Regions from separate parts of the Streptomyces sp. NPDC001508 genome, predicted to be linked through region 2. Evidence: riboswitches for the same ligand, from Rfam matches in the RefSeq annotation. Region 2 holds a riboswitch; the other holds the start of a gene.
What was found. Region 2 has a riboswitch for glycine ahead of gcvT (glycine cleavage system aminomethyltransferase GcvT). Riboswitches for the same ligand answer to the same signal wherever they lie in the genome.
Positions count from the first base shown of each region.

Region 1: another riboswitch for glycine. It lies ahead of gcvP (aminomethyl-transferring glycine dehydrogenase); the one in region 2 lies ahead of gcvT (glycine cleavage system aminomethyltransferase GcvT).

Region 1 is NZ_JBEPAP010000058.1:43,288-57,888, forward strand. Features, by position in the region: gene modA (molybdate ABC transporter substrate-binding protein) at 1-270, shown strand, start outside; gene modB (molybdate ABC transporter permease subunit) at 267-1,127, shown strand; gene ABT245_RS35680 (ABC transporter ATP-binding protein) at 1,390-2,481, shown strand; gene ABT245_RS35685 (TOBE domain-containing protein) at 2,558-2,977, shown strand; gene gcvP (aminomethyl-transferring glycine dehydrogenase) at 3,077-5,962, opposite strand; glycine riboswitch at 6,139-6,234, opposite strand; gene ABT245_RS35695 (PRC-barrel domain-containing protein) at 6,347-6,721, shown strand; gene ABT245_RS35700 (DNA polymerase IV) at 7,674-9,080, opposite strand; gene ABT245_RS35705 (MerR family transcriptional regulator) at 9,375-10,061, opposite strand; gene ABT245_RS35710 (bifunctional nuclease family protein) at 10,333-10,806, opposite strand; gene ftsR (transcriptional regulator FtsR) at 10,893-11,630, opposite strand; gene ABT245_RS35720 (zinc-ribbon and FHA domain-containing protein) at 11,674-12,564, opposite strand; gene ABT245_RS35725 (DUF881 domain-containing protein) at 12,695-13,528, opposite strand; gene ABT245_RS35730 (small basic family protein) at 13,534-13,866, opposite strand; gene ABT245_RS35735 (DUF881 domain-containing protein) at 13,863-14,601, opposite strand, start outside.
Region 2 is NZ_JBEPAP010000035.1:9,824-24,424, reverse strand. Features, by position in the region: gene ABT245_RS27375 (alpha/beta hydrolase) at 1-212, shown strand, start outside; gene ABT245_RS27370 (trimeric intracellular cation channel family protein) at 121-777, opposite strand; gene ABT245_RS27365 (ABC transporter ATP-binding protein) at 925-2,379, opposite strand; gene ABT245_RS27360 (ABC transporter ATP-binding protein) at 2,403-3,497, opposite strand; gene ABT245_RS27355 (ABC transporter permease) at 3,494-4,492, opposite strand; gene ABT245_RS27350 (ABC transporter substrate-binding protein) at 4,629-6,425, opposite strand; gene ABT245_RS27345 (ABC transporter permease) at 6,499-7,506, opposite strand; gene ABT245_RS27340 (enhanced serine sensitivity protein SseB C-terminal domain-containing protein) at 7,835-8,623, opposite strand; gene ABT245_RS27335 (enhanced serine sensitivity protein SseB) at 8,942-9,712, opposite strand; gene ABT245_RS27330 (AAA family ATPase) at 10,032-10,700, opposite strand; glycine riboswitch at 10,875-10,971, shown strand; glycine riboswitch at 10,972-11,080, shown strand; gene gcvT (glycine cleavage system aminomethyltransferase GcvT) at 11,121-12,248, shown strand; gene gcvH (glycine cleavage system protein GcvH) at 12,375-12,752, shown strand; gene glyA (serine hydroxymethyltransferase) at 12,769-14,031, shown strand; gene ABT245_RS27310 (L-serine ammonia-lyase) at 14,111-14,601, shown strand, end outside.

The DNA.
Region 1 (14,601 bases), on a different contig from region 2:
GTCTCCTACGAACAGGACGTCAAGAGCGCCCTGACGAAGGTGGAGCTGAAGGAGGCCGACGCGGCGATCGTCTACAAGACCGATGTGAAGGCCGCCGGTGGCAAGGTGGAGGGCGTGGACTTCCCCGAGTCGGCCGAGGCCGTCAACGACTATCCGATCACCCTGCTCAAGAACGCGCCCAACGCCGAGGCGGCCGGCGCGTTCATCGCGCTCGTACGCTCCACCGAGGGCCGGCGGGTGCTGGGCGAGGCCGGATTCCTCAAGCCGTGACCCGGCTCGACGCGTCCGGCGCCGCGCCCCGCACCGCGAAGGGCGGGCGGCGGTGCCGGGACGCCCGCGTGCCGGGCCGGCGCGGCGTGCCGCTGCCGCTCCTGCTGCCCGGTGTCGTCGCCCTGGCGTTCCTGCTGCTGCCCCTGCTCGCCCTGCTCGTCCGGGCCCCGTGGAGCAGCCTGCCGGACCTCGTGAGCAGCACCGAGGTGTGGCAGGCGCTCCAGCTGTCGCTGATCACGGCGACCGCGGCGACCGGGGTGAGCCTGGTCCTGGGCGTGCCGTTGGCCTGGCTGCTGGCCCGCACCGACTTCCCCGGCCGCGGTGTCGTACGCGCCCTGGTCACCCTGCCGCTCGTCCTTCCCCCGGTGGTCGGGGGTGTGGCCCTGCTCCTCGCCCTGGGCCGCAACGGAGTCGTCGGGCAGTGGCTGGACTCCTGGTTCGGCATCACGCTGCCGTTCACCACGACGGGCGTCGTGATCGCCGAGGCGTTCGTCGCGATGCCGTTCCTCGTCATCAGCGTGGAGGGCACGCTGCGCGCCGCCGACCCGCGCTTCGAGGAGGCGGCCACCACCCTCGGTGCCTCCCGGTTCACGGCGTTCCGCCGGGTCACGCTGCCGCTGATCGCCCCGGGCATCGCGGCGGGCGCGGTCCTGGCCTGGGCCCGCGCGCTCGGTGAGTTCGGCGCGACCATCACGTTCGCCGGCAACTTCCCCGGCCGTACCCAGACCATGCCCCTCGCGGTCTATCTGGCGCTCCAGAACGATCCCGAGGCGGCCATCGCGCTCAGCCTGGTCCTGCTCGCGGTCTCGATCGCGGTACTGGCAGGGCTGCGGGACCGCTGGCTGACCACGCCGTGACGCCCGCCTTCCCCCACCGTCCACGCCCCTGGCCCCGCCGTCCCCGCGCGCCGCGGCCGTACCGGCGCGCCGAAAGGTCGCGGGCGCGATCCCGGAGCGGTCCCGCGGCGTACGGCCGTACGATCGCCGGTGCGCGCAGCCGCATCCGTACCGTCCACGCCCCGGCCCACCCCGTCCCCGCCGCACCGCCCCACCGGAGGACCGCCGCGCCCACCGGCCCTTCGGTCCTGACCCGCCCGCCCGATCCCTGGATGTGCACCCCATGACGGACATCGACGACACCACCGCCGGCCGCGTCGCCGAAGGCACCCGCGGTGACGGGCTGGACGCCCGGCTCGTCGTCGACCGCGGTTCCTTCCGCCTCGACATCGCCCTGCGGGCCGCGCCCGGAGACGTCGTGGCCCTGCTCGGGCCCAACGGCGCCGGAAAGACCACGGCCCTGCGCGCCCTCGCCGGACTCGCCCCGCTCACCGGCGGCCATCTGCGCCTGGACGGCACCGCCCTCGACCACATGGCCCCGGAATCACGTCCCGTCGGCGTCGTCTTCCAGGACTATCTGCTCTTCCCGCATCTGTCCGCCCTCGACAACGTGGCCTTCGGCCCCCGCTGCCGGGGCGCGACCAAGGCCGAGGCCCGCAGCCTGGCCGCCGCCTGGCTGGACCGCATGGGCCTGGCCGAGCACGCGGGCGCCAAGCCGCGCCGTCTGTCCGGCGGCCAGGCCCAGCGGGTCGCCCTGGCCCGGGCCCTGGCCACCGGGCCCCGCCTGCTGCTCCTCGACGAGCCGCTGGCCGCCCTGGACGCCCGCACCCGGCTCCAGGTACGCGCCCAACTCCGCCGCCACCTCGCCGAGTTCGAGGCGGTCGCCGTCCTGGTGACCCATGACCCGCTGGACGCCATGGTGCTCGCCGACCGCCTCGTCGTGGTCGAGCACGGCCGCGTGGTCCAGGAAGGCTCCCCCACCGACATCGCCCGTCATCCGCGCACGGACTACATCGCGCAACTGGTCGGCCTCAATCTCTACCGGGGCCGCGCCGAGGGCCACACGGTACGGCTGGACGGCGGGCCCGCCGTCACCACGACCGAGGACCTGTCGGGCCCGGTCTTCGTGGCCTTCCCGCCTAGCGCCGTCACCCTCCACCGGGACCGCCCCACCGGTTCCAGCGCCCGCAACCTGTGGCGCTGCGAGGTGGCCGGCTTGGAGACCCACGGCGACCAGATCCGCGCCGACCTGACCGGCGAACTGCCGCTCGCCGCCGACCTCACCACGGTCGCCGCCGCGGAACTCGATCTGCGCCCGGGTGCCCCGGTGTGGGCGACGGTCAAGGCGACGCAGACCCACGCCTACCCGGCCTGAGGCAGCGGCTGCGGCTACGGTGGGGACCGCCAGGGGCCCATGCCCCCGAATCCCCCACATCCTGCGAGGCGTTCCCATGAGCCTGAGCATCCGCAACCAGCTCCTCGGCACCGTCACCGCCGTCACCCCGGGCGAGGCGATGGCCACGGTGAAGGTCCGTCTCACCGGCGGGCAGGACCTGACCGCCGCGATCACCCTGGAGGCCGCCGAGGACCTCGGTCTCGCCACGGGCTCCGCCGTGCGCGCCCTGGTGAAGTCGACGGAGGTCGCCCTGGCCACCGCTCCGGTCGAACGCGTCTCGATCCGCAACCAGCTGCCCGGCACGGTCACCGGCATCGCCGCCGGCGGCGCGATGGCCTCCGTGAAGATCGCGGTCGAGGGCGCCGAGCTGACCTCGGCCATCACCAGCGAGTCCGTCACCGACCTGGGTCTGTCGGCGGGCTCCGCCGTCTTCGCTCTGATCAAGTCGACCGAGGTGTCGCTGGCGACGGACTGAGCACGCCATGCTCCGAAGACGGCACCTCCGGCCTGCGACGGACACGCACGAGGGCGCCCACCGCAGGACCGGGCGGGCACCCTCACGCGTTCGTTCGGCTCAGTCCTCGTACGCGTCCAGCGGCGGGCAGGAGCAGACCAGGTTCCGGTCGCCGAAGGCCTGGTCGATACGGCGGACCGGCGGCCAGTACTTGTCGGCGGCCGAGACACCCGCCGGGAAGACCGCCTCCTCACGGCTGTAGGGGTGCGCCCACGGCCCGCCGAGCGCGGCCGCGGTGTGCGGGGCGCCCCGCAGCGGGTTGTCGTCGGCGGGCCACGCGCCCGAGCCGACCTTCTCGATCTCCGCACGGATCGCGATCATCGCCTCGCAGAACCGGTCAAGCTCGGTCAGGTCCTCCGACTCGGTCGGCTCGATCATCAGCGTGCCGGCCACCGGGAACGACATCGTCGGCGCGTGGAAGCCGTAGTCGATCAGCCGCTTGGCCACGTCGTCCACGCTCACGCCGGTCGCCTTGGTCAACGGGCGCAGATCGATGATGCACTCGTGCGCGACCAGCCCGCCGGGGCCGGTGTAGAGGACCGGGTAGTGGGGCTCCAGGCGCTTGGCGATGTAGTTGGCGGACAGCACGGCCACCTGTGTGGCCCGCCTCAGCCCTTCGCCGCCCATCAGCCGGACGTACGCCCACGAGATGGGCAGGATCCCCGCGGAGCCCCACGGGGCGGCCGAGATGGGGCCGACGCCCGTGTCCGGACCGGCGGCGGGCTGCAGCGGATGGTTCGGCAGATACGGCGCCAGGTGCGAGCGCACGCCCACCGGGCCCACGCCGGGGCCACCGCCGCCGTGCGGGATGCAGAACGTCTTGTGCAGGTTGAGGTGCGAGACATCACCGCCGAAGTGGCCCGGCTTGGCGAGCCCCACCAGGGCGTTGAGGTTGGCGCCGTCCACGTACACCTGGCCGCCCGCCTCGTGGACCTGGGCGCAGATGTCGGCGACGTGCTCCTCGAACACGCCGTGCGTGGACGGGTAGGTGATCATCAGCACGGCCAGCTCGTCGCGGTGCTGCTCGATCTTCGCCCGCAGGTCCGCGACGTCGATCTCACCGTCCTCGGCGGTCTTGACGACGACGACCCGCATCCCGGCCATCACGGCGCTCGCGGCGTTGGTGCCGTGCGCGGAGGACGGGATCAGGCACACGACGCGCCCCTCGTCACCGTTGGCACGGTGGTAGCCCCGCACGGCCAGCAGACCCGCCAACTCGCCCTGCGAGCCCGCGTTGGGCTGAAGGGAGACCCTGTCGTACCCGGTGACCTCGGCGAGCCGCTCCTCCAGCTCGCGGATCAGCGTGAGGTAGCCCTGCGCCTGCTCGGCGGGCGCGAACGGGTGCAGCTGACCGAACTCGGGCCAGGTCACCGGCTCCATCTCGGTGGTCGCGTTGAGCTTCATCGTGCAGGAGCCCAGCGGGATCATGCCGCGGTCCAGCGCGTAGTCACGGTCGGCCAGCCTGCGCAGGTAGCGCAGCATCGCGGTCTCGGAACGGTGCTGCTGGAAGACGGGATGAGTGAGGTACGCGTCGGTCCGCAGCAGCGCCTCGGGAAGCGCGTCCTCGGTTGCCGCGTCCAGCGCCTCGATGTCGCCCCGCACGCCGAAGGCTGCCCATACGGCGTCGAGCCGGTCCCGGTCGGTCGTCTCGTCGCAGGCGATCGAGACGTGGTCGGCGTCGACCAGGCGCAGATTGACGCCGTTGTCACGCGCGGCGGCGACGATCCGTTCGGCGCGGCCCCGCGCCCTGACCGTCACCGTGTCGAAGTAGGCGCCGTGGACGGCCTGGAACCCACCGCCGGCCAGACCCGCCGCGAGCAGCGCGGCGTACCGGTGAGTGCGCCGGGCGATGACCCGCAGCCCCTCGGGACCGTGGTGGACGGCGTACAGGCCGGCCATCACCGCGAGCAGCACCTGCGCGGTGCAGATGTTGCTGGTGGCCTTCTCGCGCCGGATGTGCTGCTCACGGGTCTGCAGGGCGAGCCGGTACGCCTTGTGCCCGTCGGCGTCGACGGATACGCCGACGAGACGGCCCGGCAGGCTGCGCGCGAACTTCTCGCGCACGGCCATGTAGCCCGCGTGCGGCCCGCCGAAGCCCATCGGCACACCGAAGCGCTGGGTCGTACCGACGGTGATGTCCGCGCCCAGCTCGCCCGGCGACTTCAGCAGCGTGAGGGCGAGCAGGTCGGCGGCGACGGTGACGAGCGCACCGAGTTCATGGGCCCGCTTGACGACCGGCGCGATGTCGCGGACGGCTCCCGAGGCACCGGGGTACTGGAGCAGTACGCCGTTGATCTCCCGCTCGGCGATCCCGGCCGGGATGCCCTCGCTGAGGTCGGCGACGACGACCTCCACGCCGGTGGGTTCGGCGCGGGTCCGGATCACGGCGATGGTCTGCGGCAGCGTGTCCGCGTCGACCAGGAAGAGGCCCTTCTTGTTCTTGCCCATACGCCGGGACAGGGCCATCGCCTCGGCCGCGGCCGTGCCCTCGTCGAGCAGTGAGGCACCGGAGGTGGGCAGTCCGGTGAGGTCGGCGACCATGGTCTGGAAGTTCAGCAGGGCTTCGAGCCGCCCCTGCGAGATCTCCGGCTGGTAGGGCGTGTAGGCCGTGTACCAGGCCGGGTTCTCCATGACGTTGCGCAGGATGACGGGCGGCGTGAAGGTGCCGTAGTAGCCGAGCCCGATCATCGACCCGAGGACCTGGTTGCGGTCGGCGAGGGAGCGCAGCTCGGCGAGCACCTCCGGCTCGGTGCGCGCGCCCGGCAGGTCGAGCCCGTCGGCGTTCTTGATCACATCCGGTACGGCGGCGGCGGTCAGCTCGTCGAGCGAGCCGTAGCCGACCTGCGCGAGCATCTTGGCCCGCGCCTCCTGGTCGGGCCCGATGTGCCGCTGCTCGAAGGGGGTGCCCTGTTCGAGCTCGGAGAGCGGAGTGCGATGGGCGGTCATTGCGGAGGCCTCCTGGTCTGACGCGACCTTCGAGGGGCGCCCCGGCGCGGGCACCCCGACGGCCTCCCCCTCTGTCATCTCGACCTGAGAGCTTCACCACGTCACCCGAGGGTGGGCGGCTTTCCCCGTCGGTGAGAGCGGGAGCCGTCGACACCCGCCCTGCTTTCCAGAGTGACCTCGTCCATGCGGTACGTGAGCCTGAGAGATTCCGGGGAGGATTTGCTCCTTCGGCGCCTCCGACGTTGTCCGGAGGACTCTCCCGCACGGGATCAGCAGCCGCTTGCCAGCCTACCAGCGAGGTCAACGCCAGGGCTTCGAGTGGCCGCCTCCTCAAATCTGCTCTTTTGTAGTGCTTACGAATGATTTGCGCCATGAGGAGGGCCCGTGCAGACCGACATCGATCCGCGCAACCTGATCGGCCGCAAGGCGTTCGACCGCAACGGCACCAAGATCGGCACCATTGACGAGGTCTACCTCGACGATGCCACGGGCGTGCCGGAGTGGGCGGCCATACGGACGGGCCTGTTCTCCAGGGACGCCTTCGTCCCCCTTGAGCCCAGTGAGCTGGTCGAGGGCACCCTGCGCGTCCCCTTCGACCGCGCCCTCATCAAGGACGCCCCCGACTTCGGCGTCGGCCGCCACCTCTCCCCCGAGCAGGAACTCCAGCTCTACCACCACTACGGCCTGGACGTGGCCGCACCACCGCCCCCGCACCCGGACCACGACTTCGGCAACCTCGCAGGCCACGACGAACCCTGACACCCCCGGTACGGCCCAACACCCCCAACCAATGCCCACCGGGCTCAGCCCACCCAACAACTCCCATACCACCGAGGCTCACTCCCCCCACACACCCCGCCCCGCCGAACCACCCAAGGCCCACCACACCGCAGACCACTCCCCGCCACTTCCCCCCGGCGGCCCCGCAAACACTGCCCGCACATCCGCACCCACCGCCGGCCAACCCGCCGAGAACCCCTCCCCACACCCCGTGGTCCCGGCCGACGAGCCCACACCTCCCCTCACACAGCCCCCACACCCCACCGGCATCCGCCCCATGCCGCGCCGCCCCGCCAACATCCACCCCCACACCTGCGCCACCCAACACCTCAACGGCCCGACGCCCACCCCGCCCTGCCTCCACCAACCTCCTCCGACACCCGAACCCTGCACCCACCACAGGGCACCTCATCCCCACACACCAGCCGACCGCCCTCGCGACGCCAGCCGCACACATGCCCCACACGGCCACCGCCGCAGCCAGCATCCGCCCCATGCCCGCGCCGCCCCGCCAGCATCGGCCCTCCACACCTGCGCCGCCCAACACCTCAACCACCCGACGCCCACCCCGCCCTGCCTCCACCAACCTCCTCCGACACCTGCACCCCGGCCCACCTCAGCCCCCACACGACCGCGAGCACCCCCGCGACGACACCCGCACGCCTGCCGCCCCGCCAGCATCCGCCCCCACCCCTGCGCCGCCCAACACCTCAACCACCCGACGCCCACCCCGCCCTGCCCCCGCCAGCCACCTCCCGACACCAGCACCCCGGCCCACCGCAGCACCCCCGGCCCGCCCCCACCGCGGCCCCTCAGCCCCCACACAACCTCCAGCCGAGCATCCCCGCGGCGCCAGCCGCACAACCCACCTGGCCCCAACGGCGCCAACGGCGAAACTCACCCCGCGCTCAGCCCGCCCGGGGCCCCCGCTTCAGCCGCTGCCTCGCACCACCGCCGGCCCACCACCACCCGGCCCCACCACAGGTCCGCCCCCACTCCCCTGCGCTCCCCCGGGCACCAGCGGCAGCGGATCCGCCGGCTCCAGGCCGGGATCGTCGACCCGGAACGTCCGCACCCGCCCCGGCTCGGACCCGGGTGTCTCGAAGCGCACCGTGACCCGCCCCAGGCCGCTGCCCTGCACCCAACCGTGCCCGTGGTCGGCGTGCCGCACGTCGTGCCCCGCGGGCCAGTGCCGCTCGGCGGGCGACGGCCGCTCCTCGACGGACTCGGCCACGCTCTCCTCCGGCACCGCCTCGGCCAGTTCCTCCGCCGCCTGCGCGAACAGGTCCTCCTGTGTGTAGTCGGCGAGGCCGGAGACGCCGACCCCGAGCAGCCGCACCCCGCCCGTCGTGTCCACGGAGTCCAGCAGCCGGGCCGCCGCCTCCCGCACCACCGCGGGATCGTCCGTGGGTCCCCGTAGCGTCTCCGACCGGGTCAGCGTGGAGAAATCGAACCGCCGCACCTTCAGCACGATGGTCCGCCCGGACAGTCCCGCCCCGCGCAGCCGCCGCACACACCGGTCGGCCAGCCGCTGCACCTCCAGACCGACCCGGACCCGATCGTGGATGTCCACGTCGTACGTGTCCTCGACGGACACCGACTTGGTCTCCCGCTCGGCCACCACGGGCCGCTCGTCGTGCGCCAGCGCCATCGCGTACAACGAGTGTCCGTGGGCCTTGCCCAGCAGCCGCACCAACTCGGCCTCGCCCGCCTCGGCGATCTCCTCGACCGTGGCGATCCCGGCCCGCCGCAGATGATCGCCGGTCGCCGGCCCCACCCCCGGCAGGGTCCGCACCGACATGGGGCCGAGCAGGGCGCGTTCCGTACCCGGTTCGATCAGTACCAGGCCGTCCGGCTTGGCCTGCTCGGAGGCGATCTTCGCGAGCATCTTGGAGGCGGCGAGCCCGACCGAGCCGGTGAGCCCGGTGACGGCCCGTATGTCCGCGCGCAGCTTCGCCCCGGCCAGCCGCGCCGACCCCTCGTCCCAGGCCGTCCCGCCGGCCTCCAGGTCCACGAACGCCTCGTCCAGGCTCAGCGGCTCCACCAGCGGAGACAGCTCTCCCAGCAGCTGCATCACCTGCAAGCTGATCGAGCGGTACAGCCCGAAGCGCGGCACGAGATAGGCCGCATTGGGGGCCAGCCGGCGCGCCTGCGCCATGGGCATCGCCGAGTGGACCCCGAAGACCCGAGCCTCGTACGAGGCGGTGGCGACCACCCCACGCGGCCCGAGCCCGCCCACGATGACGGCCTTCCCGCGCAGACTCGGCTTGGACGCCTGCTCCACCGAGGCGAAGAAGGCATCCATGTCGAGATGCAGGATCGTGGGCGTGTTCCTCACATCTCCGATGCTGCACCACGCCACTGACAATGCCCCGTCGCCGGACGGCGACACGGCCCAGGACCAAGCCCGGGGCCGGCCCGGACGACCCGGAGGCCACAGGCGCGCCGGTCCGGACGGGCAGGGGGCCACAGGCGCGCCGCTCAGACAGACAGGAGCCCCAAACGCGCCTCAGACCAGCAGTGATCCCTAACCGCACCCGTCAGCCATACCGACGGGCCCCCAAATCCGCCGCTCAGACCGGCAGAGACCCCAAGACGCGCCGCTCAGCCGACAGGGACCCAGACGCGTCGCTCAGACCGCCCGGTTGCGCCGTCGTGCCAGCTCGTCCGCGGGGTTGTGACCGACCAGCGTCTCCCCGGTGTCGATGCGCTCACCGTGCAACTGGGAGAGGGCGCTTTCCACGTCCCGCCAGACCACTCCCACGGCGATGCCGAAGATGCCCTGCCCGCCCTGGAGCAGCGCGTGGACCTCGTCGGGCGAGGTGCACTCGTATACCGTGGCGCCGTCGCTCATCAGCGTCATGCGCTCCAGGTCGCGGAAACCGCGTTCCCTCAGGTGCTGGACGGCGCTCCGGATGTTCTGCAGCGACACGCCGGTGTCAAGGAACCGCTTGACGATCTTGAGGATGACGACGTCCCGGAAGCTGTACAGCCGCTGCGTCCCCGACCCGTAGGCGGGCCGCACACTGGGCTCGACCAGGCCCGTGCGGGCCCAGTAGTCCAGTTGCCGATAGGTGATGCCGGCCGCCGCGCAGGCCGTAGGCCCCCGGTAACCGATCTGCTCGGACGTCATGGACACCGCCCCTCCGCCGCCGGGTACGGCCGTGGGCCGTTGCGAGGCGTGCTCGGCCGCGCCGCTGCCGGAATGGGGATACCCCCCGCTGGGGCGGAGCCGAGCGCTTGAGGAAGGGTACGGACCGCTCTCCCCGAAACCGCGTCCGGGGGCACCCCCAGCCGTACCGTCGCCGCTGCTTCTCACGCCGACCTCCGTCCTTGACCTGCCTCCACGACGGTAGGCAGTCACCAGGAGTGCGTCAACGATCGCCACACTCGCCACGCCGAGTGATAATCACCCTAAGAGTGGTTTCCCGTGCCCCACCGCGGGGAAAGGCTAGCCGAATGCGCTCGCGGGGAGCCGCAGGACGCTCTCAAAGGCCGCCGGCATTTGCCCGGCCCAGGCCCCCTCACGGGGCCGTCCACCAGTACCAGCCCGGCGCGGACCCTCGGTCCACCAGGCCGGGCCGCCGGACTCACTGGCTGCTGGTGCCGAAGTCCTCGGGCGAGATCTGGTCGAGGAACTCGCGGAACTTCTCCACCTCGTCCTCCTGCTCGTCCGGAATGGCGATGCCGGCGTCGTCGAGCACCGTGTCACTGCCGTAGATCGGCGTGCCGGTGCGCAGTGCCAGCGCTATGGCATCGGACGGACGGGCGCTGACCTCGACCCCGCTGGCGAACACCAGCTCCGCGTAGAAGACGCCCTCACGCAGATCCGTGATGCGTACTTCGGTGAGCTCCTGGCCGACGGCTTCCAGCACGTCCTTGAACAGGTCGTGGGTCAGCGGTCGTGCGGGAGCCATCCCCTGCTGGGCGAAGGCGATCGCGGTCGCCTCCCCCGGCCCGATCCAGATGGGGAGGTACCGGTCGCCGCCCACTTCACGCAGGAGCACGATCGGTTGGTTGGAGGGCATCTCGACCCGGACACCTACGACATCGAGCTCGTTCACACAGCAACCCTAGGCCGTGCCCGGGACGTTTGGGTAGTCGGGCAGGGAACGGGTGCGCGATCCGGCCGACGGAGCACCGGCGCCGCTCACGGCGGCCGCACGCCCAGCGCGGTCTTCACCAGCGCCGCATGCAGCCTCACGGTGAGCGCCGCCAGTTCCTTCGCCCGGGCCTCCGCATGGGCCCTGGTCTGCGGGTTCCGGTGACGCCTGAGCGGTGCCACCACCTGGTCGACGAGGCCCGCCTCGCGGTCGGCGGCGGCCTTCATCACCCGAAGATGGCGCGGTTCGATCCCGAACCGCCCCAACTCGGCCACAAGGGAAGCCACGGTCACCGCCTCCGCCTCGTACACCCCGTCCTCCACGGGCGCGAGAAGCCCGTACGACTCCCACTCCTGGAGGTCGCTCTCGTCGATCTCGGCGGCCGCGAGCAGCTCCGCCCGCCCGATCCGGGCCGCCGTGCGCCCCTCGACGGGTTCCAGGGCGTCCTCGTCGTCCCGCTGCCGCCCCATGACCGGCAGCGGTACCGCCTCGCCCCGTTCCACGGCGTCGAGGTGCTCCCGAATCACCTTGAGCGGCAGATAGTGATCCCGCTGCATCCGCAGGACGTGGCCCAGTCGCTCGACGTCTCCGGCGCTGAACTTGCGGTACCCCGAGGGGGTACGCTGCGGCTCGACGAGGCCCTCCGACTCCAGGAACCGGATTTTGGAGACGGTGACCTCGGGGAACTCCTCGCGCAGCATGTTCAGCACAGCGCCGATGCTCATCAGCCCGCTGTCACTGGCGGCAGTACCGTGCCCGGCACCGCCGCGCGGTGTTTGAAGCATGGACCTTCCCTGGAGTCCCCCCGGACGGCGTCCGGGGGGCTGGTCAGATGCCGTGCCGGCTCGCGTAGAAGACCAGCCGGTACTTGCCGATCTGCACCTCGTCGCCGTTCGACAGAGCGACCTGGTCGATTCGCTCACGGTTGACGTAGGTGCCGTTCAGGCTGCCCACGTCGGCCACCGCGAACGAGCCGTCGGGAGAGCGCCTGAACTCCACGTGACGACGCGAGACCGTCACGTCGTCCAGGAAGATGTCGCTCTGCGGATGACGGCCGGCCGTGGTCAGGTCCCCGTCCAGCAGGAAGCGGCTGCCCGAGTTCGGGCCGCGGCGGACCACCAGGAGCGCCGAGCCGAGCGGCAGCGCGTCGACGGCGGCCTGCGCCTCGGGAGAGAGCGCCGGCAGCTGCGTCTGGCCGGTGGTCTCGGCGTCGTACGCCTCAAGACCGGAGATGGAGATCGTGGACGTCGTCTCCGACGGCCGCTCGGCTGCGGCGCCGGCACGCAGCGGCGCACCACAGTTGGAGCAGAACCGGGCGTTCTCCGCGTTGCGGTTACCGCACCTCGTACACACCAGGACCGACATGGACGGATCCTCCTGCCGCGGCTGCCCCCCCGGGGCATTGGACGCATACGGGCCGGGGGTAAACCCTCCACCCGCACTTGAGGTTGACGGTTGCCCGAAACCTATGCCGCTGGACTGGGCAGGGTCAACTGACGGCGCGCCCTGACCTCCGGAAACGTCGCCGCCCGGGCCACCCACCTGGTCCCGGAACAGCGGGCGCTGGCCCTCTGCGTCAGGCTGTGCGCGGTGGCGGGCGGTCGCGTTGCCGCCGCCCTCTCGCGCGCTCTTGCCGAACAACTTCGCAAACAACTTCACGGGCGATTCCCCTTGACCGAAACAGACCCGCCCGTGGGGCAGGACGAACCCTGATTCCATACACCGGTCGACCCGGACATCCTCACAACGTCCGTATCCACCAAACAGTTTCCACCACGCACCACCCCTTCGGTGCGCCGACCCCCCGCAACCTCATGCCCCTGCCGGTCCTCTGCCATGCACTCGCGATTCACTGGGAGGACGACCGAGCGTAGTCAGGCTGCTTCGCCGGTCGCAAGGCGTCAACAATGATCTTGTCCGACCGCTCGACGGTCACGGTGGCCTGCTCCTTCTCCAGAGTCTGCACCACGCCTCCCGGAATGTTGAGCGCCGGCTCAAGGTCCTGCGGCTTGCCGATGACCTTGAAACGATAAGGGGCGTTGATCTTGTTCCCGTCGACGCTCACGCTGTTGTCGGAGTCGGTGAGGTACGTACCGGCGACGATCCGTACGCCGTTGACCTGGATCGCCTCCGCGCCGGCCGCGCGCAACTCCTGTATCGCGTCGAGCAGCATGTCCGCCTTGACCGTTCCCTTCGTGTCGTCGACCGTCATCATGATGCCGGGCCCCTGCGCCGCCACGGTGCCCGCCAGAATGCCGAGTTGCCGCTCCTTCTCGGCCGTCTGCCTGCGCGCCTCCTGCGCCTGGTCCGAACTGTTCTCCAGCTCCTGACGCTGCCGTTCGAGTCCCGTCTTCTCGTCCTCAAGACGTTGCGTACGGTTGTCGAGTTCATCGAGGATGCGCACGAGATCTTCCTGACGGGCGCCGCGCAGCGCGCTGTCGCTGTCGCTGTTCGACGCGACCTGCACGGCCAGCCCGAAGCCGAGGCCGAACAACAGCAGGGCGACGATGAGTTGCGCCCGGGAGACGCGCGGCGGCCACAGGCCGTCGACCAGCCGCTGGCGGCCGGTCAGCTGCTGCTCGGGCTTGGCTGCCCGGGGCTGCGGCGCGGGGCCCGGCGCGGGCACCTCGTCGGGCAGTTCCCTGCGCAGCCTGTTCTGCGGCTGCTCGTCCTGCATGCTCATCGGCCTCACGCCCGGAACACATGCCGCCGGATGGCCGCGGCATTGGAGAAGATGCGGATGCCGAGGACCACGACGACACCCGTGGACAGCTGTGCGCCCACGCCCAACTTGTCGCCCAGGAAGACGATCAGGGCGGCCACGACCACGTTCGACAGGAACGAGACCACGAAGACCTTGTCGTCGAAGATTCCGTCCAGCATGGCCCGCAGACCGCCGAAGACGGCGTCGAGCGCCGCGACCACGGCGATCGGCAGATACGGCTCGACGACCGCCGGAACCTCAGGACGAACCAACAGCCCGGCCACGACTCCCACGACGAGGCCCAGTACGGCGATCACGATGTGCCCTTCCCAGTGTTCGGCTGTGCTGTGCGTACGATCACACTCGGTGCGGCGGGCAGCCGAAGGTCGTTCTCCACGGAGATGTCGGCCCGAATGCCGTAGCTGTCCTCAAGGGCATGCAGATACAGTCCGTCGGCGCCGTCCCGGAATCTGGTGCCGAGCTGGTCCCCGTCACCCACCGCCAGCACCGTATAGGGCGGCACCAGCGGCTTGTTGTCGACCAGAATCGCGTCGCCCGCGGCCCTGATCGCGGACAGGGCGGTCAGCCGCTGCCCGTTGATGGAGACGGCCTCAGCGCCGGCCGCCCACAGCCCGTTGACCACGCGCTGCATGTCACGGTCACGCACCCGGCCGGTGTCGGAGAACCCGGAGGTCGTGCGCGGGTTGCCGTCGCCGCCCGTGGTGGCGTCCTTCGCGTCGTTCACGACGAGCTTCACTCCGGGGCCGTGCACCGCCATGGCGCCCGACAGGATTCCCACCAGATCGGCCTGCTCGCTGCCGCCGCTCTGCCGCAGGGCGGCCCGCTGGCGGGCGCTCACATCGTCACGCAGCTTGTCGACGCCGCCCTCCAGCCTGTCCGCCGTCTCGGTCTCCCGGTCGATGCGGTCGAGCAGTTCCTGCCGTTCCTTGGCGACCACGGGCGCCGCCACACGGGCCTGGGCCGCTCCGACGGTCACGACGAGCGCGGCAAGCACCAGACCGCCGGCCAGACCGAGCTTCGCCCGGAGCGTC
Region 2 (14,601 bases):
TGCAGGTGGTGTTCCTGCCGCGCAGCGCGGGCGGGCACACCATGGCGCTGTGGCGGCCCCAGGTGCCGACCGTGTTCCGCTGGCTGACCGTGCAGATGGGCCGGAGCCGGATCGACGCCGCTACTCCTCCGTCACCGTCGACCGCCGGTTCCACGCGCGCGGCGCTCGCCAGTGGAAACGCATCGCGAGCAGCCGCAGAACGAAGGCGGTGAGCGCCGCAAGCCCACTGGTGAACGTATTCAGCACCCCGTAACGCAGGCACACCGCCACCAAGGCGGCGCCGACGATCGCCGGGACCGCGTACAGGTCGCGGTCCCAGCGCAGCAGGGAGGGGACCTCGTTGGCGAGCACGTCGCGCAGGACGCCGCCGCCGACCGCGGTGGCCAGGCCCAGCGCCGCCGACGCGGTCAGGCCGAGCCCGTAGGCGTACGCCTTCGTCGTCCCCGCCACGCAGAACAGCCCGAGGCCCGCCGCGTCGAAGACGTTGACCGCGACCTGGATGCGCTCCACCTGGGGGTGCAGGAAGATCACCAGCAGGGCGGCGAGCAGCGGCGTGCTGAAGTACCCCAGGTCCGTGAACGCGGCCGGCGGGACGGCGCCGATGACCAGGTCGCGGAACAGCCCGCCGCCGAGCGCGGTGACCTCGGCGAGCACGGCGATGCCGAAGACGTCGAAGTTCTTGCGCACGGCCAGCAGCGCACCGGAGATCGCGAAGACGAAGATGCCGACGACATCGATGGTGTGCTGGACGGACGGGCCGAAGAGTTGCTGGAACACCCGGACATTCTCACCCGCGGCGGAACGCGGGTCCGGCGCGGCCGGGCGCCTGACCGTGCCCGCACACGCCGGACGGGAGGGCGCGCCCCGCACGCCCTCCCGTCCGGTCCGTCGGGCGGCCTTCGCCGGCCGCCCCGCCAGGTGTCCTTACGCGTCCTTCGACCGCGGCGTCTCGTCCGTCGCCGCCTCACCGGCGGCGTCAGGAGCGGCCTGCTCGGGCTCGTCGTCGGAGTTCCCCCGGGACTCGCCCTCGGGAACATCCGCCGTGGACCTGCCCGCGCTCGCCTCCGCGGGCTCCGCCGAGGTCACCTTCGCGGTGGCCGCTCCGGCGCCCTTCTCGGCGCTCTTGTCCGCGGGCTCACCGGCAGCTGCCGCCTGCGCGGTCTCCTCGGCGGGCGCGTCCGCGTCCTGCTCCGAGACCGCCGCCGCGACCGCGGCCGACGTCTCCGCCGACTCCTCCAGGATCGCGTCCGGTACGAGTTCCCCGGCCTCCTTCGCCGCGGACAGCAGGACGGTGTCCTGCGGCGCCTGGTCGGCGAAGTTCTCCGGGTGGTGGCAGGCGACGCGCTGACCGGGCCGCAGCTCCAGGAGCTGTGGCTCGGTCGTGCGGCAGATCTCCGTGGCCTTCCAGCAGCGGGTGTGGAAGCGGCAGCCGCTCGGCGGGGCGATCGGCGAGGGCACATCGCCCTTGAGCAGGATGCGCCCGCTCTTGGCGTTCTTCCGCTTCGGGTCCGGGATCGGCACGGCCGACATCAGCGCCTTGGTGTACGGGTGCATCGGCGCCTTGTACAGCAACTCGCGGTCGGCCAGCTCCACGATCTTGCCGAGGTACATCACCGCGATCCGGTCCGAGACGTGCCGGACGACCGAGAGGTCGTGCGCGATGATCACATACGTCAGGCCCAGCTCCTGCTGGAGGTCGTCGAGGAGGTTCACGACCTGTGCCTGGATCGACACGTCGAGGGCCGACACCGGCTCGTCCGCCACGACCAGTTTCGGGTTGAGCGCGAGCGCGCGGGCGATGCCGATGCGCTGGCGCTGGCCGCCGGAGAACTCGTGCGGATAGCGGTTGTAGTGCTCGGGGTTGAGGCCCACGACCGACAGCAGCCGCTGCACTTCCTTCTTGATGCCGCCCTCGGGGGTGACGCCCTGGAGCTTGAAGGGAGCGCCGATGATGGTGCCGATGGTGTGCCGCGGGTTCAGCGACGAGTACGGGTCCTGGAAGATCATCTGCACATCGCGGCGCAGCGGACGCATACCGCCGACGCCGAGGTGTGTGATGTCCTTCCCCTCGAACTCGACCTTCCCGGCGGTCGGTTCGAGCAGCCGGGTGATCAGCCGGCCCATCGTGGACTTGCCGCAGCCCGACTCGCCCACCACGCCCAGGGTTTCGCCGGAGCGCACCTCGAAGTCGAGGCCGTCGACCGCACGCACCGAACCGCCCTGCCGCTGCAGCAGGCCCTTCCTGATCGGGAAGTGCTTCTGCAGCCCGGTCACCTTCAGCAGGACCTCGCCGGGTGCGGAGCCCTTGTCGAGGGTGGCCGTCCCCGCGGTCCGCACCCCGGCGTCGTCTGCGTCGTCGCTCTGTGCAGGGATGCTCACTGCGTTGTCCTCTGCGTTCTCACTCACAGCTTCGGCGCAATCTCTTCGGTCCAGATCCGCTCCCGCTGCTCCTGCGACATATGGCAGGCGGCCCAGTGCCGGCTGCCGACCTCGGTCAGCTCGGGGCGGACCGTGCGGGTGACGTTGTCCTTCGGTACGTCGGCGTACGGGCAGCGCGGGTTGAAGGCGCAGCCGGACGGGACGTTGATCAGGGAGGGCGGGGAGCCCTTGACCGGGATCAGCCGCTCCTGCTGCTCGCGGTCGAGGCGCGGCATCGAGCCCAGCAGGCCCCAGGTGTAGGGGTGGCGGGGCTCGTAGAAGACCTTCTCGGCCGGGCCCCGCTCGACGCAGCGGCCGCCGTACATCACCAGGATGTCGTCGGCCAGTTCGGCGACGACACCCAGGTCGTGGGTGATGATGACGACCGCGGAGCCGAACTCCTTCTGCAGGTCCCGGATCAGGTCCAGGATCTGCGCCTGGACCGTCACGTCCAGGGCGGTGGTCGGCTCGTCCGCGATCAGCAGCTCGGGGTTGTTGACCAGCGACATCGCGATCATCGCACGCTGGCGCATACCGCCGGAGAACTCGTGCGGGTAGCTGTCGACCCGCTTGTCGGGCTGCGGGATGCCCACCCGGTCGAGCATCTCGACCGCACGCCGCTTGGCGGTCTTCTTGTCCACGTCGTGGTGGATCCGGTACGCCTCCACGATCTGCTGGCCGATCGTGTAGTACGGGTGCAGCGCGGACAGCGGGTCCTGGAAGATCATCGCCATCTGCCGGCCGCGCAGCTTGCGGACGTGGTCGGGGTCGGCGGACAGCAGCTCGGTGCCGTCCAGCCAGATCTCGCCGGAGATCTGCGCCTTGCGCCTGCCGTACTGGCCGGCCGTGTGCAGGCCCATGATGCCGAGCGAGGTCACCGACTTGCCGGAGCCCGACTCGCCCACAATCCCGAGGGTCTTGCCCTTCTCCAGCTTGAAGCTGAGTCCGTCGACGGACTTGACCAGGCCGTCGTCGGTCGGGAAGTGCACCTTCAGGTCGCGCACTTCGAGGAAGGCGGTGCTGGGCGAGGCGGCGGTGGGTTCGCCCACGGCCGCTCCGCTCTTGCTGAGTTCGGTCATGTGAGCCTCACTCGGGGGTCGATCACGGCGTAGAGGATGTCCACGGCCAGGTTGGCGATGAGCACGGCGAGCGAGGTGATCAGGACGACGCCCAGGATGATGGGCAGGTCCTGGGCCTTGATCGCGGTCAGCACCTCCCGGCCGAGGCCGGGCAGGTTGAACGTGCTCTCGGTGAGGACCGCGCCGCCGATCAGGGCCCCGAGGTCCATGCCGAGCATGGTCAGGATCGGCGTCATCGTGGAGCGCATGGCGTGTTTGCCGATGACCGTCTGCTCCCGCAGGCCCTTGGCGCGGGCGGTGCGGATGTAGTCCTCGCCGAGGATCTCCAGCATGGTCGCGCGGGTGATCCGGGCGTACATCGCCGCGTAGAGGAAGGCGAGGGTGATCCACGGCAGGATCATGCCGCCGAACCAGCCGCCGAAGCTCTCGCTGAGGGGCACGTATTCGGCGTCGAACCACTTCAGGCCGAAGGCGAAGACCGACAGGGCGATCATGCCCGTGAAGTAGATGGGGAGCGAGACACCGGACAGGGCGATGACCATCGCGCCGCGGTCCCAGATGCTGCCCCGCTTGAGCGCGGAGAGGACACCCGCCGCGACACCGACGACCAGCCACAGCACGGCAGCACCGAGCGCGAGACCCAGGGTCACCGGGAAGCGGTCGGTGAGCACCGGCCAGATGGCCTGCTCGGTGCGGAAGGAGTAGCCGAAGCACGGCGCGGCGCAGTGGGTGACGTCACCGCCGGCCGCGTAGGTGCGGCCCGCGAAGATGCCCTTGAAGAACTCCCAGACCTGGGAGTAGATCGGGTCGTCCAGGCCCAGCTTCACCCGCACGGCCTCGACGGCCGCGGGGTCGGCCTGCTTGCCCACGAAGCTCGCGGCGATGTCGACGCCCGCCCACTTGGGGACGAGGAAGAAGATGCCGAAGACCACCATGATGATGACCACGAGCATCACTGCGGCGGCGAACAACCGCCTGATGAGGTAAGCGAGCACAGCTCTCGGCCCGCCGCGGACCGCGGGCCACCGGGTACCTCCCACGCCTTGTGGGCGGTGGGGGACTTCCGGTGGCCCGCGATCACGCGTCGCCGGCCTTCACCTGCCTTTCGTGCCGTATGGCGGGTGTGCCGGGTTACTTCGGGTTCTTCAGACCGAGGTTGACGAAGTCGTACGAGCCGCTGTAGGCGTCGGACGTGTAGACGTTCGCCAGGTTGCTGGAGCGCCAGTTGATGAACTTCTCGAACACGAAGGGCAGGTAGTAGCCGCCCTCCATGACCTTGTGGTTGAGCTCCTTCGCGATCTTGGTCTTGCCCGCGTCGTCCAGCGTGACGGCGAACTGGTCGAACAGACCGTCGATGGACTTGTCGTCGATCATGGCGAAGTTGTTGTTGCCGCTCTGCAGGATGTAGCGGCTGTCCCACAGCGGCCGGCCGTAGCCCTGGGCGGACGGGAAGTCCGGGCCCCAGCCCATGATGATGATGCCGTAGCCCTTCTTCTTCACGTTCGAGGGGCTGCCGATGATTCCGCTGTACTGCGAACCGTCGTACTGGTCGATCTCGGCGGTGATGCCGATCTTCTTCAGCGACGCCTGCATGGACTGAGCGGTGGCCACCTCGACCGGCTTGTTGTTGCGCACGGCGATGGTGGTCTTGAAGCCGTTCGGCTTGCCGCAGGCCTTCAGCTCTTCCTTGGCCTTGGCGGCGTTGCCGCTCTTGTTGGCGCCGGCCAGCTCGTACGGGTCGTAGCTCTGGCCCTCGGAGCCCGGCACCGCCGGGGGCAGCATGTTGGTGCCGATGTCGCCACCGGCGAGCGGGCCGCCGCGGGCGGTCTGCAGCGAGACGTGGTCGGCGCCGTAGATGACTGCCTTGCGGCAGTGGATGTTATCGAACGGCTTCACGACCTGCGGGAAGGTCGCGTAACGGATGAAGCCGGAGACCGGGTTGTCCAGGTTGGCCTTGTGCTGCTTCAGGGCGGTGGTGCGGCCCTGCGGGGACAGGCCGGTCTGGTTGAGGTCCAGGTCCAGGTCACCGTTGATCAGGCGCTGGTCCAGCTCGTTGGCGTTGGTGAAGAACTTGACCGTGATCTTGTCCGGGTACGCCTTGCGGACCGGGTCCGAGGACTGCTTCCACTCGGGGTTGCGGACCAGGGTGAGGTCCTTGTTCGGGTTGTAGGACTCGAACTTGTACGGTCCCGAGGAGAACGGGTGCAGCTGGTACTTGGACTTGGTGTCCTTGTCCTGGCGGACCGGGGAGGCCGAGGTCAGGGCCAGCATCTGCTCGAAGTCCGAGTTGGCCTTCGGCAGGTGGAAGACGATGGTCTTGTCGTCCGGCGTCTCGATCGCCTTCAGGCCGAGCTTGTCCGCGGACTTGTCCTTGTACGGACCCTTGTACTCGCCCTTGGGGTCGAGCACCTCCTTCAGGTACGTCGGACCGCCGGAGAGCACGTCCTGTGCCCACACCCGCTCGATGCCGTACTTGACGTCCTTCGAGGTGATCGGCTTGCCGTCTTCCCACGTGATGCCGTCGCGCAGGGTGTACGTGTAGGTCTTGCCGTCGTCGCTGACCTTGGCAACGCCGGTGGCGAGGTCCGGCGTCACCGTGGCGCCTTCCTTGCCCGGGGCCGGCTTGGGGGTGACGAGCTGACGGCTGTAGTAGCGCGCGAAGTCCCACATGAAGCCGTAGTAACCGCGGGTGGTGTCCCACGAGTCGGCGTCCTGGGCACCGCCGAACCTCAGCGTGCCACCCTTCTTGGCCAGCGAGGCCTGGGCGACCTTGTTGTTCGCGGCGTCGAAGCCCGCGGCGCCGTTCTTCGAGCCCTTGTCGCCACTGTCGTCGCCGCCGCCGCACGCTGCCGTGGTCAGCAGCGCGGCGACCACGGCGGCAGCGGCCATGGCCTGCTTGCGCCGCCCTGAGGTGCGTTGGGTAGTCACGATCTCGGATCCTCCGGATGGATTTGATGAGAGATCCCGTGAATGAGCCACGGGTCGCTTGGGGTACGGCGGTTCAGCGGGCGCCCTTCGGGTCCAGCGCGTCGCGCACGCCGTCGCCGAAGAGGTTGAACGCAAGAACGGTGATGAAGATCGCCACGCCCGGGACCACCATGTACATGGGGTCCGAGTCGTAGTAGTCGATCGCGCTCGAAAGCATCTGCCCCCAGGAGGCCGTGGGCGGCTTGACGCCCACGCCCAGGAAGCTGAGTGCCGCCTCGGTGAGGATGTTGGTGGGGATCATCATCGTCGTGTAGACGATGATCGGCGCGACGAGGTTGGGCAGCAGTTCCTTGAAGAGGATGTACAGCCGCCCGGCGCCCAGCGATCGGGCGGCCTCGACGTACTCCCGCTCGCGCAGGGACAGCGTCTGGCCGCGCACCACGCGTCCGATGTAGGGCCAGCCGAAGAAGCCGATGACCAGGATCATCACGAACACGCGCACGCTCGTACCGGTCAGCCCCAGCATCTCGCTCGGCATGACGGAGACGAGGGCGATGATGAAGAGCAGCTGCGGGAAGGCCAGCAGGCCGTCCATGACCCGGCTGATGACGGAGTCGACCCAGCCGCCGAAGAAGCCCGCGAGGATGCCCAGGACGGTGCCCAGGATCACGGCCACGACCGCGGACAGGAAGCCGACCAGCAGCGAGATGCGGGCGCCGTAGAGGATGCGCGCGAAGATGTCACGGCCGTTGACCGGCTCGACGCCCAGCAGGTGGTCCCCGCTGATGCCCCCCAGCGAGCCGGTGGGGGTGCCGAACAGCGGGTCGATCAGATCCTCGTGGTAGGCGTCGGGGTCCTGCCCGACAAGGCTTGTGATCACCGGCGCGAGCAGGGCGATCACGATGAGCGCCAGGACCACGATGCCGCCCGTGAGGGCGAGCTTGTCCCGCTTGAGGCGTTCCCAGGCGATCCGCCCCAAAGAGCGCCCCTGGACGGCCTTGGCGCCGGCGCTGACAACCGCCGCTTCCTCGGCCGGGCTCGGGGCCGCTTCCGCGGTCGGCTCGTGCAATGGTGCCGTCATCTGGCAGGGACCCCTCTCAACCGGCGGTAGCCGGCCCGCACTTGCCGCTGTGGCGGCATGATCAGTCCGTCGTACGAAGGGGCATCAGGCCCCTGCTGCGGGAGTCTTCAACGCTTGGGCGATCTGCTGCCAGACTTGACGGTGAAAGGATGCGCAAACGTGATGCGCTCTGGAGGGTTCCGTTATCCGGACAGTGGGTAGCGGGGTCCGGACGTGGAGGAGTTGGGCCAACGGGACGGAGTCGGACTTTTCAGCGCGCTCTACACGCGAAGACCCGCTGCTGTCACTCCGTCACCCGGCGGACGCGCCCGCCCGCGACGGCATCTCGTCAGTACCTGCCCTGGAGCGGGGGATAGCCGTACCCGGCGGCCGGGGCGGGCGGTTGGGCGGCGTGCGCCTCACGGTCGTAGAAGGGGCGGGTACCGGCCCGCATCCACATGACGACCGGGTCGTACTCGTCGGTCATCGCGACGGTCGCGACCGGCAGTCCGTCCGGTACGGCGCCCATCGACTGCTGCACCATCGCGCGCACCGAGTCCACCGCGGGCGGCGAAGTGTCGTACACATCAAGGCCGATGGCGAGGTACGGCGCCCCGAGGGCGGGTTGCACCCAGGCCCGGCGCAACGAGCGGACGGCCGTGGTGCGGTGGGCGTTCTGCGTGAGCAGGGCGTAGAACTGCGGGATCTCGATGCCGGGTTCGGACAGTCTGAGCGGGCCGGCCGGCTGGCGGTCCAGGCCCGTGGCGATGCGCCGCAGATCGAGCCAGGGGACGCCGACGCCGCCGCCCGGCGCGTGCGGGTTGAGCCAGAGCCCGTAGTGGTCGGGGTAGAGGGTCCGGGCGACGTCGACCCCGTCGACCACCTCGTACGAGCGGTTCCAGCCACTGGCGGAGAGTTCCTGGGCGGAGGTGACGCAGGGCACGTAGCCGTGGCCGTCGATCTCCATGTTCCCGTACTGGGCGTCGGGCGAGCCGGACTGGCCGTGCCACAACAGCATCCAGACCTGGCCGGAGCCGGGGGTCGCGAGCGCGCGCAGCAGCGCCTCATAGGCGTCGTAGCGCCCGGGCGTGACCTGGCGCAGCGTGTGCTCGACGCTGCCGCTGAGGCTCGCGCTCACCTGACTTACCGCCTCTTCTTCGGGTACCCCGCATCAGCAACACAGCTTAAGCGCCCCGCTCCCCCGACCCACCCTGTCCATCAGGCCTGCGCTCCTCCCAGCGCCCACAGGGGCGCGGGACTGTATCGCCATGCGGCTCCACCGCGGTGGGGGTCCCCCTGTTCGAGCGAAGCCGAGAACTTGGGGAAGCGACCAGCCGCGACGGCGTCGCAGACGACAACGCCCGGCAACCCCCATAGGGGCGCGGGGAACGGCGCGACCAGCCACGACGGCGCAGCAGACGAAGGACGACGTATCCCGGCTCTCCCAGCTAAGCGCCTAGCGTTCGTAGAAGGGCCGCACATTCGTTCTCAGCCAGTCCCCCACCGGATCCTCGGCGACGTCCAGCAGCACCAGGTTGACCGGCCACCGCACCGGCGCCTGCGCGAGGGCCCGGCCCAGTGCCTCCAGCGGCAGCGCGCGCAGATCGCCTTCCCACTGGCTGAGTTCGACCCCCACGAACAGCACCGGCTCCCCCGTCTCGATGGCCGCGAGGCACCGCCGGGCCGCGCGGACCACCCCGATCGCGGCGAACTCGGCGGACGCGGCGGACAGGAAGTCGACCGGGTCGTCCTGCCAGTCGGGCTCCAACAGCCGGACCCGGCCGCCGCTCGCCGGGCCGTCCAGCTCGGTGCGGCCGGCCCGGCACAGTTCGGCCACCGCGTCCGGCGGGAGCGGGGCACCGACCACGCCGCCCGGGTTGACCGCGATGCCGACCTGCGGGGGCAGACCGCGGGCGAACTCCACGGCGGGCGCGATGGTGTACGACATGTGGGAGCCGACGACCTGGCGGAACTGCTCCTCGGAGGTGAAGACCGGCACATGGACCTGCCCGTCGATGTCCACGGTGGGCAGGTCCAGGGGGCCGCTGTTCGGGCCGCCGCCGCTCGGCAGCGGGATCCACAGGAAGCTGCGGCCGAGGACCTCGATGATCCGGCCGCCGGCCGACGGGACGCCGAGCGAGGCCGAGAGCACCTCCTCCAGCTCGTTGCCGGGCCATCCGCCGTGCGGGTGAGGGTGCGCGGGGTGCGCCTGTGCCGGGAAGTCCATCTGCCTACCGCCTGCTGGGAACCGCTGCTGTGGCTGAAAAGGCTAACGGGTGGCGGTGACGGCCTTCACCGTGCGGAGCCGAATCGCCGTACGGAGCCGAATCACCGTACGGAGCCGAATCACCGTACGGAGCCGGTTCAACGTGCGAAACCGACTTCACCGTGCGAAGCCGGTTCGCCGTGCGGAGCCGAATCACCGTACGGAGCCGGTTCAACGTGCGAAACCGACTTCACCGTGCGAAGCCGGTTCGCCGTGCGGAGCCGAATCACCGTGCGGAGCCGAATCACCGTGCGGAGCCGAATCACCGTGCGGAGCCGAATCACCGTGCGAAGCCGATCCGGTGCAGCACATCCGCCGCGTCCCGGTCGAGGAGCACCGCGGAGCCGCAGCCCTCGGGCAGTTCCCCCCGCTCCACCGCGCGCAGCAGCCGGGCCACCGACCTGCGGTGGCGCAGGAAGGCGTGGCCGGAGACGCCCCGCCCGCGCTCGCGCTGCCCGTCGAGCGCCGTCGTGGGCGGCACGTCCAGAAGGATCAGGTGCAGGGTGCCGCCGCGCCGGCGGGCCTCGCGGGCCAGCCAGCCGCGCACCCAGGACTGGGTGCCGCAGTCGTGCACCACGACGCCCTCGCCGGTGCGCAGGGCGCGGCGCAGCGCGGCGTAGTGCGCGAGGCGCACCAGCGGGCGGTACAGCGCGTAGGGCAGCAGCCGCGGGACGCGGGCGTCCCAGCGGTCCCGGGTGTCCTGGGAGTCGATGCGGATGCCGTCGACCGCGCGGTCCATCAGGGTCGACTTGCCGCTGCCGGGCAGGCCGGTGACCACGGCCAGATCATGGCGGCCGAAGACGAGCGCGTGCGGGGTGCGGCCGGCCCGCTCCCGCAGGTCGCGGAGCACCGGGACCGGGTGGTCCGCGCAGGGCTCGGCGGCGGGGGCGCCCGGCTGCCCGGGTAGTGCAAGGCCCGTGGTCGTGGCGTACGCCGTGGTCCTGTTCACCGTGATCGTCCTCCCCTTGGGTCCGGACATCCCATCCCCGTCGAGTGTAAAGAGAAGGTAATGCGTGTGCCTCACGGTGTCGTGCGCGTTCTGCCACAGCACGGTTACGGATCCGGCCTGCCGTGCGGCGGCGATGCGTGCAATGATGAGCCCGCCAACTGCATACCGGCCGTTTGAATCCGCGCGGGAGAGTTCCCAGCAGCCCTGCTGGGACGCCGAAGGAGCAAGTCCCTCCCTTGAATCTCTCAGGCCCCGTTACCGCGCGGGCGAGGCACATCTGAAAAGCGGGCCGCTGTCCGGTGGCCCCACCCAAGGTGCAAGCCGTGACCACGCAGGTGGTCAGGGCGAACCTCTCAGGTTCCGATGACAGATGGGGAGGATCCACCTCGCCTTCCCCACGCCCTGGGAGACATCCGTCCGATGAGCAGTACCGAACACTCAACACCGCGGCATACCGCGCTGGACGCGCTGCACCGCTCGCTCGGTGCGACGATGACCGACTTCGCCGGCTGGGACATGCCCCTGCGCTACGGCTCCGAGCGCGACGAGCACACGGCCGTACGCACAAGGGCCGGCCTCTTCGACCTCTCCCACATGGGAGAGATCGGGGTGAGCGGGCCCGAGGCCGCGGCCCTGCTGAACTTCGCCCTGGTCGGCAACATCGCCTCGGTCGGTGTCGGCCGGGCCCGCTACACCATGATCTGCCGGTCCGACGGCGGCATCCTGGACGACCTGATCGTCTACCGGCTCGCCGAGCGGGAGTTCCTGGTCGTCGCGAACGCCGCCAACGCCCAGGTGGTGCTCGACGCGCTGGTGGAGCGCGGCGCCGGCTTCGACGCGGAGGTCCGCGACGACCGCGACGCCTACGCGCTGATCGCCGTCCAGGGCCCCGAGTCCCCCGGCATCCTGGCCTCCCTCACGGACGCCGATCTGCCGGGCCTGAAGTACTACGCGGGCCTGCCCGGCACCGTCGCCGGCGTGCCCGCGCTGATCGCCCGTACCGGCTACACCGGCGAGGACGGCTTCGAGCTGTTCGTGAAGCCGGAGCACGCCGTGGAGCTGTGGCAGGCGCTGACCAAGGCCGGCGAGGGCGTCGGCCTGGTCCCGTGCGGCCTGTCCTGCCGGGACACGCTGCGCCTGGAGGCGGGCATGCCGCTGTACGGGCACGAGCTGTCGACCTCGCTCACCCCCTTCGACGCCGGGCTCGGCCGGGTGGTGAAGTTCGAGAAGGAGGGCGACTTCGTCGGGCGCGAGGCGCTGCTGGCGGCGTCCGCGCGCGCCGCGCAGGATCCGCCGCGTGTGCTGGTCGGCCTGGTCGCCGAGGGCCGCCGGGTGCCGCGCGCCGGGTACCCGGTCGTCGCGGGCGGCGAGGTGACCGGCGAGGTGACCTCCGGCGCCCCCTCCCCCACGCTGGGCCGGCCCATCGCGATGGCGTACGTCGACGCGGCGCACGCGGCGCCCGGCACGACGGGCGTCGGCGTGGACATCCGGGGCACCCACGAGCCGTACGAGGTCGTGGCGCTGCCCTTCTACCGTCGGCAGAAGTAGACACTGGACCCGCAGGGCGGGCAGCGGCCCCGCCCCGCTGTGATGCCGGGCACACCACCCCGCTCACCTGCGCCTTCCGCCCTCCCCCGTCATCAGCACTCCCTCGCGTACAGGAGAATTCAGGTCATGAGCAACCCCCAGCAGCTGCGCTACAGCAAGGAGCACGAGTGGCTGTCGGCCGCCGAGAACGGCGTCTCGACGGTCGGCATCACGGAGTTCGCGGCCAACGCGCTCGGCGATGTCGTCTACGCCCAGCTCCCGGAGGTCGGCTCCACCGTGACCGCGGGTGAGTCCTGCGGTGAGCTGGAGTCGACCAAGTCGGTGTCGGACCTGTACTCCCCCGTGACCGGTGAGGTCACCGCCGTCAACGAGGACGTCGTGGACGACCCGTCGCTGGTCAACTCGGCCCCCTTCGAGGGCGGCTGGCTGTTCAGGGTGCGCGTCGCCGAGGAGCCGGCCGATCTGCTCTCGGCCGACGAGTACGTCGCTTTCACCGCCGGCTGAGGAGTCGAGAAACCACATGTCGCTGATGAACACCCCGCTGCACGAGCTGGACCCGGACGTGGCCGCCGCGGTCGACGCCGAGCTGCACCGCCAGCAGTCCACCCTGGAGATGATCGCCTCCGAGAACTTCGCGCCCGTCGCGGTCATGGAGGCGCAGGGCTCGGTCCTCACCAACAAGTACGCCGAGGGCTACCCGGGCCGCCGCTACTACGGCGGCTGCGAGCACGTCGACGTGGCCGAGCAGATCGCCATCGACCGGGTCAAGGAGCTGTTCGGCGCCGAGTACGCCAACGTGCAGCCCCACTCGGGCGCCTCCGCCAACCAGGCCGCGCTGTTCGCGCTGGCCCGGCCCGGCGACACCATCCTCGGTCTGGACCTGGCGCACGGCGGCCATCTGACCCACGGCATGCGGCTGAACTTCTCCGGCAAGCAGTTCGATGTGGTCGCCTACCACGTCGACGAGGCCGGTCTTGTCGACATGGCCGAGGTCGAGCGGCTGGCCAAGGAGCACCGCCCGAAGGTGATCATCGCGGGCTGGTCGGCCTACCCGCGGCAGCTGGACTTCGCGGAGTTCCGCCGGATCGCCGACGAGGTGGAGGCGTACCTGTGGGTCGACATGGCCCACTTCGCGGGTCTGGTCGCCGCCGGTCTGCACCCGAACCCGGTGCAGTACGCCGATGTGGTCACCTCCACCACCCACAAGACGCTGGGCGGCCCGCGCGGTGGCATCATCCTCGCGAAGAAGGACTTCGCGAAGAAGCTGAACTCGTCCGTGTTCCCCGGCTTCCAGGGCGGCCCCCTGGAGCATGTGATCGCCGCCAAGGCGGTCTCGTTCAAGGTCGCGGCCTCCGAGGAGTTCAAGGAGCGCCAGCACCGTACGGTCGAGGGCGCCCGGATCCTCGCCGAGCGGCTGACCGCGCCGGACGTCCGCGAGGCCGGTGTGAGCGTGCTGTCCGGCGGCACCGACGTACATCTGGTCCTGGTGGACCTGCGCGCCTCCGAGCTGGACGGGCAGCAGGCCGAGGACCGGCTGCACGAGGTCGGCATCACCGTCAACCGCAACGCCGTCCCGAACGACCCGCGCCCGCCGATGGTCACGTCGGGCCTGCGCATCGGCACGCCCGCGCTCGCCACCCGCGGCTTCTCCGCCGAGGACTTCACCGAGGTCGCGGACGTCATCGCCGAGGCGTTGAAGCCGTCGTACGACGCGTCCGCCCTGGCGGCACGGGTGCGGGCGCTGGCCGCCAAGCACCCGCTCTACCCCGGCCTGGGCAAGTAGTCCCCGCCGTACGGGGTGCCGCGCCCGCGCGTCCCTGAGCGCGGCACCCCGTCCCGCACCCCCGTATGGAGGAGTCACCGTGGCCATCTCGGTGTTCGACCTGTTCTCGATCGGCATCGGCCCGTCCAGCTCCCACACGGTCGGCCCGATGCGCGCGGCACGCATGTTCGCCGGCCGGCTGCGCAACGAGGGCCTGCTCGGCTCCGTGGCGTCGGTCCGTGCCGAGCTGTACGGCTCGCTCGGCGCGACGGGCCACGGCCACGGCACGCCGAAGGCCGTGCTGCTCGGTCTGGAGGGCGCCGCGCCCCGGACGGTGGACGTGGAGGGCGCCGACCAGCGGGTGGCGGGCATCCGGGAGTCCGGCCGGCTGCGGCTGCTCGGCGAGCACGAGATCACGTTCGACGCCGACGCCGACCTGGTGCTGCACCGCCGCAAGGCGCTGCCGTACCACGCCAACGGCATGACCCTGCGGGCCTACGACGCCGCGGGCGCCGACGTGCTGAGCAAGACGTACTACTCGGTCGGCGGCGGCTTCGTCGTCGACGAGGACGCGGTCGGCGCGGACCGGAT